Regions from separate parts of the Pseudoalteromonas sp. LC2018020214 genome, predicted to be linked through region 2. Evidence: riboswitches for the same ligand, from Rfam matches in the RefSeq annotation. Region 2 holds a riboswitch; the other holds the start of a gene.

Region 1 (7,029 bases), 1.7 Mb from region 2:
TCATGCCAGCTGAGTAATAAAATTGTACCCAGCCTTTATTAGTGGCGTTAACCGCTCACAATATCAGCGACTTCTTTTGCTTTAGGGCTTTTATGACTGAACACTATTTTAAAAACGCCTTGAGTATTACTTCAACTCAATTGGCAAATTTGTCTTTTGCGAGTAACAGTATTTTATTATTTAATGCTAAAACACTTGAGCTTAGTGACTTTAATTTGCCCGATTGCTTAAGCCCATTTGAATTAACCATTATAAACCGCCGTAAAAGCCCGCCAGCTAAGCAAGAGTATTTAGCGACGCGGTTATTGTTAAAACACCTTATTAAAGTAGCGCAGCCGCAACATGCGCACGTAGCCCTTAATAAAATGAGTACCGAATTTGACGAGGCAAGCTCAAAGCTGCAAATACATGTGAGTGGTGATGTTATTAATACCTGTATTTCGCACTCGCATGGTTTAGTTGGGGTCGCGCTAAATTTTGATAAAAGTGAGTTTGGTTTTGATATTGAAAAAGTAAGCCTAAAGCGCCCGTTTGAAAAGCTTGCTAAGCATTTTTATCATAATGATGAAATTACACTTATCACCAAGCCCACTAATACCCAAGCCCAAGCAGATACGTTTTTTAGAATTTGGACATTAAAAGAGTCACTTGCTAAAGCCACCAGCCGCCCTATTGCACAACTACTTAGCCCCAATGTGTTTGACGAATTACATAGTGCAAAGCTGAGTGCTTGCAGTAATAGCGTTACTGTAGCTGATAGCAGTGACAGCAATGTTTGCTTTGATGTAAGTGTGGTGCATAAAAAAAGCACCGACTGGCGATGCTTTTTATTAACCGACTTTGTTAAGTAACTTTATTAAGTGACTTTACTAGTTAATTTTACTAGGTAACTTTACTAGTTAATTTTACTAGGTAACTTTACTAGGTGATTTTCCTGAATAACGGTTACTTACGCAGCAAAATCGTTTTCTAATAAACGGCTATGAATAGACTGTACTACGTTATCTGACTCAGTTTGCTCTACTAAAAAGCATAGGTTGTGCTTACTAGCACCATGGCAAATTAATCGTATGTTAAAGTCTTTTAATACACTCATTAAGTTCATTTCGTGTTGGCGTAATTGAATCTCAGAGCCAATAAGTGCCACCAATGTTAGGTTGTTTTCTACCGAAACATGGCAAAACTCTGCAAGCTTATCTAGGCATTCTTGGTCGAGTTCTGGGCGCGAAGCGTTTTGCGCGTTATCAAGAGTTATAGCTACGCTGATTTCTGATGTGGTTACCAAATCAACCGATATATTGTATTCACTTAATAGTGTAAATACGCGTGCTAAAAAGCCGCTTGCTAGTAGCATTTCTGGGCTTTTAAGTGTAAGCAATATTTGGTTTTTACGTTGCGTTACTGCGCGTATACCTGGTTGCTGCGATTTTTCGCGCTCAATCCACGTACCGCCACGCTCTGGCTCTCGGCTAGAACCAACAAATACGTTAATGTGGCTACGGCTCGCTGGTAAAATAGTTGCTGGGTGTAATACTTTTGCGCCAAAGGTCGCCATTTCAGCGGCTTCGTCAAAACTTAAGCGTGCAATAGGCGTCGCTTTTGCGCACAAACGCGGGTCGGTGCTAAAAATACCCACTACGTCGGTCCAAATATGCACACTTTTAGCGTTAATTGCTTCAGCTAAAAGTGCAGCGCTGTAGTCAGAACCACCACGTCCTAGCGTTGTTGTTTGACCGTATTCGTCACTGCCAATAAATCCCTGAGTCACAATTACTTGAGCGTCTAATAACGGGATTAAATGCTCTTTAGCAGCTTGTGCTGTGGCTGCAACATTAGGCGTTGCTTTGCCAAATTGGCTATCGGTTTTAAGCACCTTGCGCACATCAAAGCGATCGGCATTTAAGCCTTGTAAACGCAGCACTTGTGCAAACAAATACGACGATAAACGCTCACCAAAGCTAAGTAGTTCGTCGTGTTGCTGATCGGTTGTTAGTGGCTCTTGAGCCAATGTTTGAAATGCTTTTAGGGTTTCGTTAAAGCCAACTACTAAATCGGCATCTAGCGATAATTCATCTAAGATAGTTTGTTGAATAGCAAGCACGCCGTTTATGTGTTCTTGGCGCTCACTAGGAGTAATGCTTGATTTACACAGTGCAACTAAGTGATTAGTTACGCCGGCACTGGCGCTCACGGCAACAATACGTACGCTTTTATCTGCAACAATAATTTCGCTACAGCGACTCATCGCTTCAAAATTTGCAACACTGGTTCCGCCAAATTTGGCAACGATGTAATCTGATTTTGCGCCTGATACTGTTTGTGGCACTGATTGGGTAGTCATTTAGTCTCCTTTCGCGGTATCCAAACCGCAATAAAACAAGAAGAACTTGGCAAAGGAATGCTTGAAGATAAGTCCACTGCCAGAAGCTCTCCACCTATATTGGTGACAGTTTTGAGGATTCAGCCCCATAAACCGAAAAACAATGACGACGTATCATTATTTTCCTCGGCGAGTACTTCCCTCCCTAATGATCATCGGCTTTCGTCGCCTAACATTAAGTACCTAAGTATCGCACCTCTTCTGAATGCTTTATTAACCAGTGGCTAATAAAACAAAACCCCACTAAGTAGCGGGGCTTTGAAATTTATCGTTTAGACGTCTAGCTGTCAAGCATTTAATAATTTATGAGTTAAATAAAACTGCCCATGTAATACGAGCCCGCATAACCAACCGTGTAACAAATTAATAAATGCAGCGATAAACGCAAGTAGCTCATAAAGGTAAGCGCTTTAACTTTGCTCATGGCAATAATGCCCGCAGCCGAACCAATAATAAGCATTGAACCGCCCACGCCCGTTGCATACGTAAACGACAACCAGTGTTGTTGGCTCATTACTATATCGGCTTTTAATAAGGCAGCGGTAAGCGGTACGTTATCGACCCCTGCTGATAATATGCCCATTAAGTAGTTTGCGTATTCTGGTGCCATTACCGTGTATAGGTCGGTAAATTTACTCAACATACCAATTTCTTTAAGTGCGCCTACAAGTAAAAGTACGCCTACAAAAAACAATAATGTGTCGTATTCTATATCGCGAACAAAATCGATTATGTCTTTGTTTATGTCTTTTTTGCGCATTAAAAATTGCGCCACTAAAAACATCACTGATAAGCCAAACAAAAAGGTTAATAAAGGCGGTACGCTGTAAATTACACTCAGCGTAAGTGTGCTCACTACGGTAGATAAAAATATAACAGCAATGGTTATGTCGGTTTTTTCAATGCGGGTTTTACCTGCACTAGCAAACTCAACACGCCCTTTCATACCTATAGACAGTAACGCGGCAAGCAGCATAACGCTTGCAAGTGCTGGCGCTATAAGTAGTAATAAATGAGCAATGGTTACTTTGCCATCTAAAAATATCATTAGTGTGGTTACGTCACCGGTTATTAGCGATACCCCACCTGAGTTAACCCCAAACACAATAAGCGTGGCGTATTTAACGAGCTTTTTAGGTTCAAGTTTTAACGACATAACAACCGCAAGCGATATAAGCGTCGCTGTTACGTTGTCTGAAATCGACGAAAACAAAAATGCAAATCCACCCACCAAAAACATGAGCTTTTTTTCGCTAATACTTTTTGGCATAACGCGGTGCACAATATTTTCTATAAACCCCTTTGAATTTAAATACGCTACAAAGGTCATTGCAGCCATTAAAAATAGCCATAATGAGGCAATTTCTAAAATATTTTCATTTAAAAGATGTTGAATCGTATCGGGGCTTTGCCCGTGTAGAGGGTATATAAAAAGAAGAATCCAGCAAAGCGTACCAAAAAACAGCGTGGTTTTAGCTTTATTTACGTGGATTATATCTTCTATAACGATCAGTAAAAATGCAATCGCTATCAGGGTTAGAATAATCGAGGAAACCATGGTAGTTAAACAACCTTTGATATAGTTTTAAAGAACACACAAATAACATTCCATTTCATGTGCCTATTTTCGGCGCGAATTTTAGCACTGCCTCTATGCAAAAACTATTATTAAATGGTCTTAAAAACGAATACTATATACAGACAAGGTTAATTAAAAATACGTAATAATGAGTCTTCTAAAAGAACTCAATAATAAAATACTAGGATGTTGTAACCCCTTATGATCCCAGCTAAAAAGCTGCTAAACACCATAACCGAACATTGGGGTGTATTAGAGCTATTATTTAAACGTTTTAAAATGGCTGACTTTAGCCTAAAAGACGTACAAAACGCGATTAAGCAAAAGCAGCCTACGTGGTCAAACGAACGCATTTATAAAGAAACAAATCGTTTGTTAAACCAAGATATTTTAATTCCGCTGGCTAAATCCTCTCAGCTTGAAATAAATCGTGCTATTGCTGATTTTGCTACTTTTTTACTGCAAGAAGAGCATTTAGGTTTAGCGCAAGAAATTAGCGTATTAGTAGAGGACCTAGCTCGCTTAGGTAACCGCCTAGATAACGCTGGCGAAATAGAAGACTTTGACGACTTACGCCGCTACAGCCGCATTATGGATGATCGGGTGCGTAAAATAATGAAGCTCTATACGCACAACGAAAACGCTATTTTAAATATTGTTGAACAAGCCAAATCAAATAATGCAGTGCAATCGCTGCAAAAACGTTATAAAGCAGTAATAGAAGCCTTTGACGAATACATAGAGCCAATGCTTGAAATGGTTGATATTCGTGGTGAGTTTCATGCATGTTTTACCCTCATTGAAGAGCAAATAAGTAAGCAAATACTGCACATTGAGCGCTCAGGTAAAGCGTATAACGACAAACGTATGCTGGAGCAATTACGTACCCGTATACTCGAAATGCATTTAATGGGCCGAGAAAGCTTACGTAAAAGTGCCGATATGCTTATGCCACTGCGCGAGGAGCTGCGCCGTAATAGCTTAATTACTCGCCAAGCAGCCAAAGTACTTGGGCTTGTACGTAAAAATGGCGTAGACAATATGCTAAGTGCTGTGCAACCACATTTTGTAAGCGACGCGCAGCGATATTCGCTTGGTCAGCAACGCCATATTGTGGCTTACATGGCAAGCTTGGTTGAATTTGAACACGAAGAATACCAATTGCCAGATCAACAAGACGTACCTGCATTTGTTACGCCTAATATTCCTGACTACAACGATGTTAAAACCAGCTTTGCTAAGCGCTTTAATAAAAAACGCAAAAAGCCGCAGCCCTTGCTGCAATTTTTAGACGAAAGCTATCCAGATCTCGATGCCGACGAAATGCTATTTTTGTATCAAAAATTAGTCAGCGACAGCGATATTAAAATAATTCAAAGCGATGAAAAAGCACGCGTAAAAATTGCCGGTCAGCACTTTTCTTTATATCCATTTAATTCAGAGCCTCAGCCAGATCCAAAGGCAGGTAAATAAACCATGACACACATAAACTTAGACGAGCTAACCCATCTACAAGCCATTAATAAAAAATTAGTAGCGGGTTATCACATTTGCGAGCAAGACAACGTAATGTGGCAAGAGCTTGACCAACACATAGAAGACTACACCGCCCTATTTACCGCTTTAGGTAACGATTTAAAACACGACAGCCGTGGCTTTTATTATTTTGGTAGCGACGAAAGTACGCCAAATATGGGCAAAATATCTCGCGCTATCGCACTCACCATTTACATTTTAATTGAGCACTACGCCAATACGGGTAAAGACCCAATGCGCGCATTGTTTGACGACGTAAACGATTTAGAGCTTATGCAAACGCTGGTGCAAATTAACAAACATTTGTTTGATCAGCTTGAGATATTTTCGGGATCGGATTTGCGTAAAGACGTTTACCTGCGCATGGTGCGCTTAGGTTTAGCCCGTGAAGTAGAAGGCGGCTTTATGCTACAAGCGCCAATTCACCGCTACATAGATGCACTCATGGAAGTAAACGAAGAAACCTACATTACAGAGGACGAGGAATGAAAAATCTATACGGACTAAGCAAACTCGCCCTACTTAACACCGCAGGCTATGCAAAATGTGTGATCCCGCTTGATAAAAGCAGCTCTATTTGCGCGCCCAATAACACCGGTAAAAGCTCGGTTATTAACGCCCTGCAGTTCCCGCTTATTAACGATTTACGTTTAACAGAATGGGACGGACACGATTTAGATGAAACCCGTAAGTTTTATTTTTCATCCGATCAGTCGTACATTTTACTAGAAGCTAACTTGCCTCATGGCTCGGTAGTAATAGGCGTTGCGGGGCTTGGTAAAATTGCCGGTTACGCGCATCAGTACTTTTGTTATCAAGGAAAGCTTGATTTAGAGCAGTACACGCAAGGTAAAACTATTATTAAATTTACTAAGCTGTTCAACCATTTAAAATCGCTTAACTACAACCCTATTGAGCTTAAAGCACAAGAGTTAAACGCGCTATTGACTGGTGGCGCAACGCCTTTTGACGGCGACATTAACCTAAAAATGATCCCGCTAAATAATGTACAAGACTCTTCTATTTATAAAGAAATATTTAGACGTATTCTTAACTTACATAAATTGGGCGCAAACGACGTAAAACGCTTTATGTTACGCGTGTTTGAACGCCATATGTCGAACTCTAAAGTCGACTTTTATGAAGTATGGCGTCGCTCATTTGATAAAGTAAATCGCTCAAAACGCGAATTAAAAGCCCTTGAGTCAATGCAAGAGCCAATAGCAGCGCTTGAATCAATGCTTGAAAACCAAACCGTGCTTAAAGGTAAATTAGCCGCATACGCACCTAAAATTGACCAAGCACTGATTGATTTTGATACCTATCAAGAATCGCAACTTAACGAGCTGGGTATAGCGCTTGAAGATATAGAGCACGAAAAACACGAGTTTGAGCAAAAACAAAGCCTATACGTACAGCAATCGCGTGATATAGAGCGCAGACAAACTCAAATTGAGCAGTGGTTTTTAGATTACGATGCGCTTAAAAGCGAGTTTGAACTAGTAAATAAAGCCACGCTCAAAACCAGCCTGAC
Region 2 (7,029 bases):
ACTCTCACGCAATGAGAAGGGTGAGCTAAAGCTCAAATATGTTAGTAAAAAACTTATAAAGCTCGGTACCTTGATTAACACTCGCTGAGGCAAAGTGCAAAATAGCAATTGCATCGCAATCAAGAGTAAGTGTTTGCAATGGTTGCTCACTTAAGTAGCGCTCCATGCGTAAAATATTGGCAATAGGCTCACCAGCTTTAATGTGCCCGCCAAGTGGAGCTAAGTATTCAACCATGCCGCCAATAGGGGCATAATAGGCAAAGTAGTCATCTAAGTTACATGCATAACGAGTGATATTAGCTGGCGTATGCGGTGCGTTTTGTAATACGCCTTTGTGATTTAAGTAACTTAAAATGCTGTTTGCATCGTTTAATGCTTCTTTTAAGTCTATTTTTTCTTGGCTGCCTAGCTCTACAGTAAATGCTTCTACAGGTATTGATAATTCGCGACCTTGTCCGCTAAGTGCATCACTTAAATGCCACCATGGGCAAAAGTTAGCTTCATCCATAGCGCCGTCAAAATCACTAGGAATAAGCAATACATGTTCAATATTAAAGTAACGTGCGCTGTCGGTTGCATAGCTTGGGCAGTACAGATGCTTGCTTGAAATAGGGCCTGTGTGTAAATCGAGTACTATATCAGCCTGATGAGCGAGCTTTTGTAAGTTAAGCGCAATGCGTTTACCCGTATTGAGTAAATAAGCAGGGCCGTGAAGTTTGCTGTCTACTTCGTCAATAAGTGCCTTTTTGAAGTTACTTTTTAATGTAGCGTCGTCATACTGAGTATGATTTTGTGCAAACTGTGTCACTAAATTTTTATTGTAGTGATACATGCGATTCCAATTAGTGCCCGTAATCGGATCGAACCTGCCAAGGGTAAACTCGCCAGATTTTTGATTACAACCAATCGGATTTGCATAAGGTACAAGGGTAATATCGCCACTAAGGTTAAGGTGTTTTAATTGCTCAAGCAGCTGAAAAATAACTGCGTTACCTTGCACTTCAGCGCCATGCATATTGGCCTGAATGTAAACACTTGGCCCTGTGCCATCGCCTTTTAAACGATACACAGGAATTGTAAGCGGTAAGCCGTTTGCAACTTCCCCTACTACAATGTTCTCTTGGCTAATGTGTGTTGTATTACTCATACTTGTTACCTTAAATAATGGCTGGCATTTTCGGCTTGGCGAACACAGGTAAGTGTACCGTTTTGCAAGGTGTACTCAGCAGCTAGCTCATGGCATAAAAAATACGGCATACTTTCGGTAAAGCCGTAAGCACCGCATTGGCTAAACACTAGCCAGTCGTGCTCATTTAAATCGCTTGGTAAGTTATGTTCACCCAAGCAATCAAGCGCTGTACAAAGTGGGCCATATAAAGTGACCGCTTGAGTTTTAGCACTGGATTCACGCAGTAATGCAGCAGGAAAGTCTTGGCTGGTAACAGCAGGGCGTAATAAGTGATTTATACCGCCGCTTAAAATTACTTGTTCTTGATTGTAGTTTTGTTTGCGCTCTACTACTGGGTTTGCGTAATGACCGCATTCGCCAACGGCATAGCGACCAAGTTCCATCCATAATTCTTCTACACCCGCATCATTTTTAATTTTAGCGAGCGCAGCAATTAAGTCATCCCAATCAAGTGTTGCTTCGTTTTGTGTATAAGGAATACCTAAGCCGCCGCCTAAATCGAGAATCTTAAGGCTAATATTTAAATCGCTGGCAAGTTGGCTAAGAGGTGCAATCATTTGTGACCACAAGCCGCTTAGTTTTTGCGTGCTAAGCATGTTGCCCCACTGAAAGATATGCAGGCCGTCAAATTTAAGCGCAGGGTAGTCAGCTACATTGAGTGCTTGCCATTCATTACAACCCAAACCAAACGGCGTAAGGCTGTCGCCGCCCAGTGGGTTTTTTTCACCTTCAGGCCAACGTAATTGTACACGCAGTAATACTTGTAACTGCGTATTTTGTAATTGTGCTTGTTGGTTTAACCAACGTACTTGATTGAGGCTTTCGGCTACGAATATACGCACGCCGCGCTCAATAAAGTGTTTAATTTGTTTAGGGCTTTTTGCAGGCCCTGTGTTGAGCACGCGCTGTGAGCTAATACCTTGTGCGAGTACTTGCTCAAGCTCACCTTTACTTGCTACGTCAAAATTAAAACCAGCGTTGTCTAAGCTTTGAATAATTTTAGACAATGGATTTGCTTTTACCGCGTACCATAGTTTTACGTCGGTTTGCGCAACTAAACGCGCAAGATGCGTGTTTAGTTTATCTAAGTCGTAAACAAAAAAAGGTGTATCAAGTTGTTGTGTAATAGTATTTACAGCGGTTTTGATAGGCGTGCTCAAAAAGCTCATTATCGTAAAACCTCTTCAAGCAATAACGATGCATCGCTTTTCTCGTCGCGGTATTTAACTATTAACGCACACGACATGCTTAGGCCTTGCTCGCGCGCCCATTCGTTTGACGCAGGGCGAGAGCCTGGTATTACAATCGCGTACTCTGGGATTGGCTCGCCTTTATCAAGTTGGCGCTCGTTTACGCAGTCGTATACTGGAATAGTTGCTGATAAACGCACGCCTGGGGCAAGTACTGCGCCTTTTTTAATGACTACGCCTTCAACAATAATACAGCCTGCACCAATAAAGGCGTCGTCTTCTACAACTACTGGGCTTGCACCGATTGGCTCAAGTACACCACCAAGCTGAACTGCAGCACTTAAATGTACGTTTTTACCTACTTGTGCACAAGAACCCACTAATGCGTGGCTATCTACCATTGTGCCTTCGTCGATATATGCACCAATGTTTACATACGCTGGTGGCATAATAATCGTGCCTTTAGCAACATAAGCACCACGGCGAACACTTGAGCCACCTGGTACCATACGAACGCCATCATCAGTACTAAATTCTTGCGGAGCTAAGTTATGTTTATCAACAAAGCCGCCTGCAAACTCAGTATTAGTGCCATTTTTAAAGGCTTCTAAAATGCCTTGCTTTACTTCTACGTTAGCTTGCCATTGGCCGCTTTCGTTTTGTGATGCTGCGCGTACTGCGCCCGATTCTAAATTATTTAATAGTTCTAACCAGCTCATTATAAAAACCTGTATTTAATGCCAAGATAAAATGGTGTTGTTTGCAGTTGTAATGCAATCGGTTTGAGTTAACTCAAGATGTGTTAAAGGTGGACGAAGTTGCGGGCTGCTTAAGCGGCCTTGCAAATGCATCAGTACCTTTACGGGAATAGGGTTTGCGACAGCAAATAGGCTATTAATAGCGCTTGACCACTGGGCAAATAAGTTAGGGTGTTGACCACTTAAACTGCGCTTAACAAACTCGTGAGTTTGTTCAGGCCATGCGTTTGCAGCTACCGACACCAAACCTTTTGCGCCAGCTTGAGCAAAATAAGGCATTAGCGCATCGTCGCCACTAAAAATAGCTAAATTAGGCGCCGCTTGGCGGTAAGCTTCAAACTGAGCAATACTGCCGCTCGCTTCTTTTAACGCCCATAAATTTTTATTGTTTTGTAAGTTTTGAATTGTTGCCGCTGGGATGCTAACAGCGCTTCGACCCGGTACGTTATAAAGCATACATGGGTGAGCGCTTGCATTTAGTAGGCTTTCAAACCAATGAGTTTGACCTATAGCACCAGGCTTTGCATAAAGCGGTGAGCCAAGTAAAAAGCTATGAATTGGTAGTGTATTACAGTAATTAACCCACTCAATTTGTTGCTTTAAGTTACTACCGCCCACAGCAACCATGAGTGGTACTGTTGGTTTTAGCTGGCATACGTGTTCAACAATGGCTTGTTGCTCTTTTAGCGTTAGTGCTAAACCTTCGCCCGTACTGCCAAGTAGCAAAATACCGTTATGTGCCGCTTCTTGATCGCTAACCAGCTTAGTTAACGTGTTGTAGTCAACATCGCCGTGTTGATCAAATGGCGTAACGAGCGCGGTCCACAGTGAGTAGTCGTTTAAATTGAAGTTGTTGATCATCTCTCACGAACTTATAATTTGTACCAACTTTATTAAAAACGTGATCATTTTAGCGATAACTAATTTAATGCAATTGGTATTATTCGAAGAGTTAAAAAGCTTTATGGAAGGAGCCGCATTAACGTCGTTCGAACTAATAATTCGAAGAGCGAATGGGCTTAAAATAATAGGGCGCACGGCCTTAATATTTAAGACCAGAAGCTCTCCACCAAACTAACAAGCTGCTTTTTATAAGCAGCTATTGGTGACAGTCGCTAGGGTTCAACCTAGTCGCCCGAAATAAACACCTCGCAAAAGTGGTTACTTCTCGGCGTTAATTCCCCTCACGTATGCTTACTGGAGTTTGCGCTCCTAACATACGCTACCTGAATAACGCACCTCTTCTAGCCCTTTGCACCTGTTTGTAGGGTAAAACTTACAAACCTGTGCAATTTAAATAGGGTAATTACGGCGATTAAAGCATTTTAGCCGTCTAGGTGTCAAGCGACTAAATACAGATTAATTCATCGAAAAGAGGGGTGGTTACGTATTAGGTGCTTTTCTCGTACACTAGCAATATAAGTAGTGAGGTATTTAATTAGTATGGAAAAATTTAGCGATATTTATAAGCGAGCGGTAGAGCGAAAAGGCTCTGAAAAAATGCTTAAATTATTACTTGCAAAACCGCTATCTAAAAAACAACTAAGCACGTTAAGTGACGACGATTGGCTTGAAGAATTTACTCGAAAAGTATTTCAAAGCGGCTTTTATTGGTCAGTCATAAATAATAAGTGGGCAGGCTTTAGAGAGGTTTTTTGGGATTTTAGCGTTGATAAGTTACTAATGATGCCACCCGATATGCTGGAACAAAAAGCAACGGATGAGCGAATTGTTCGTAACTATAAAAAAGTAAAAACAATTACCGAAAATGCTTACATGATCCACGAAATAGCAGGGGAACATGGCAGTTTTAGTCAGTTTATCGCTAATTGGCCAACAGACGATATTATTGGTTTGTGGGCGTATTTAAAAAAACATGGTTCGCGTTTAGGCGGAAATACAGGGCCTTACGCGTTGCGAGCACTTGGTAAAGATACATTTTTACTATCACGCGATGTAGAGAATTATTTGCGTGCCCATAAAATTATAGACGGCGGCTTACAAACTAAAAAGTCACTAAATGCAGCCCAAGCTTTTTTTAACGAAATGCAAAAGCAAAGCGGCTTAAGTATGCAAGAGTTAAGCTTAATTGTTGCTTATGGCGTAGGTGACAACCGTGTTGGTATAAGTCAGCAATAATAGGAATTACCATGAAATTAGTGCCAAGATACACAGATATTGCGGAAAACTTCGCAATAGAAGATTTCCCTGCAAGTGTCGCCTCTCCTCAGTTATTACTGTGGAATGAGAGCTTAGCAAAAGAGTTTAATATTAACGTTGCGGCTGATTTGCGTGCCAGCACTTTTAGCGGTAACGAAAAACAGGCGATTCCTGCAGTAGCACTTGGTTACTCTGGGCACCAATTTGGACATTTTTCACCACGCTTAGGCGATGGACGAGCGCACTTACTGGGCGCTATTAGTGATGATGAAAACCAGTTATGGGATATTCAATTAAAAGGCTCTGGTGCTACTCCTTACTCAAGAGGAGGGGATGGGCGTTGCGCACTTGGTCCTGCTATTCGTGAATACGTAATGAGCGAGGCAATGCATGCGCTGGGAGTTAAAACCACACGCTGCTTAGCGGTTGTTGGTAGTGGTGAAACGGTTTATCGTAATCCGCCACAAGCAGGGGCTATAGTTACTCGTTTAGCAACGAGCCATATTCGTGTTGGCTCGTTTCAATATTTAGCAACGCAAGGCGATGTTGAAGGGCTTAAAAATTTAGCCGATTTAGCTATAGAGCGACACTACCCAGAAATAACGGATACAGGATCGCAGCGCTATTTAGCATTTTTAGGCGCTGTGATTAAAAACCAAGTTAAGCTAGTTGTGAGCTGGATGCGTGTTGGCTTTATTCATGGAGTAATGAATACCGATAATACGCTAGTAAACGGAGAAACCATTGATTACGGCCCGTGTGCCATGATGAATAGCTTCGACTTTGATACCGTATTTAGCTCTATCGACAAACAAGGTCGGTATGCATTTGGTAATCAACCTAATATAGCTAACTGGAACTGCGCACGCCTAGCTGAGAGTTTAATACCACTTATTAGCGATGATGACGAGCAAGCGGTTTCATTAATGACGCCATTTATTAATAGTTTTGCTGAGCAGTTTAATACTGAGTTTACGGCTATGTGGGCACAAAAACTGGGTTTAAATGAATCTAGCGATAGTAGTGGCGAGTTAATAGCAGAGTTGTTAACGCTATTAAAAGATAATCAGCTCGACTACACCAATGCCTTTGATGCGCTTACTGAATCCTTAAAAGGAGAAAAAAGCGTACCTGAGTCGCTAATTGAATGGAGAGCTAAGTGGGTAAGCTTAACTGACGATAATAGTTATGAAGTAATGAGAGCTGCAAATCCTCGTGTTATACCGCGAAATCATGTGATCGAAGAAATAATTGCACAATATAACGCTACAGGATCTAGCGAGTTACTACAGCGCTTTATAAAAATAGCCGGCAATCCATACTCTAACGGTGAAGAATTATCAGAATTTTGCTCTCCACCGACTAATGATAATGACTACCAGACTTTTTGTGGTACTTAATACTTAACTTTAAATATAACCGCATGATTAAAAAGAGTCATTTTTTAATCAAACATGCGCATATACCTAGGGGAATGCTAATTCTGGTGGTATTATGCGCACAATATAAAGCAAGCAATATTTCTTTGCATTTATAAGTGCATTCAATTTAATTGCTCTTACATTCCTTGCTAAGTACTAATTTACAAAAACTACTATATTTATTTTTCAATAAAGTTTTAATTTCGCCTATAGTAAGTGGATGTGTGTTGTGACAAGGCATAGAAAAAAAGTTATAAACTTTATTTTTCGTTAAGTATTGATTAACAAAGGCTCAGTTAGTCTATATAAAA

The links. A riboswitch is a leader RNA that binds a small molecule or an ion and turns the genes downstream of it on or off. The one in region 2 is predicted to bind lysine.
Region 1: another riboswitch for lysine. It lies ahead of lysC (lysine-sensitive aspartokinase 3); the one in region 2 lies ahead of dapA (4-hydroxy-tetrahydrodipicolinate synthase).

What each region holds. Positions count from the first base shown of each region.
Region 1 covers NZ_CP066804.1:2,184,946-2,191,974, forward strand. The annotation lists gene JG479_RS09615 (4'-phosphopantetheinyl transferase family protein) at 93-851, shown strand; gene lysC (lysine-sensitive aspartokinase 3) at 950-2,341, opposite strand; lysine riboswitch at 2,417-2,589, opposite strand; gene nhaD (sodium:proton antiporter NhaD) at 2,691-3,938, opposite strand; gene JG479_RS09630 (hypothetical protein) at 4,161-5,432, shown strand; gene JG479_RS09635 (condensin complex protein MksE) at 5,436-5,984, shown strand; gene JG479_RS09640 (ATPase) at 5,981-7,029, shown strand, end outside.
Region 2 covers NZ_CP066804.1:178,192-185,220, forward strand. The annotation lists gene JG479_RS00845 (succinylglutamate desuccinylase/aspartoacylase family protein) at 26-1,147, opposite strand; gene JG479_RS00850 (PLP-dependent decarboxylase) at 1,153-2,358, opposite strand; gene JG479_RS00855 (2,3,4,5-tetrahydropyridine-2,6-dicarboxylate N-succinyltransferase) at 2,358-3,098, opposite strand; gene dapA (4-hydroxy-tetrahydrodipicolinate synthase) at 3,114-3,998, opposite strand; lysine riboswitch at 4,189-4,389, opposite strand; gene JG479_RS00865 (DNA-3-methyladenine glycosylase I) at 4,581-5,276, shown strand; gene JG479_RS00870 (protein adenylyltransferase SelO) at 5,288-6,697, shown strand.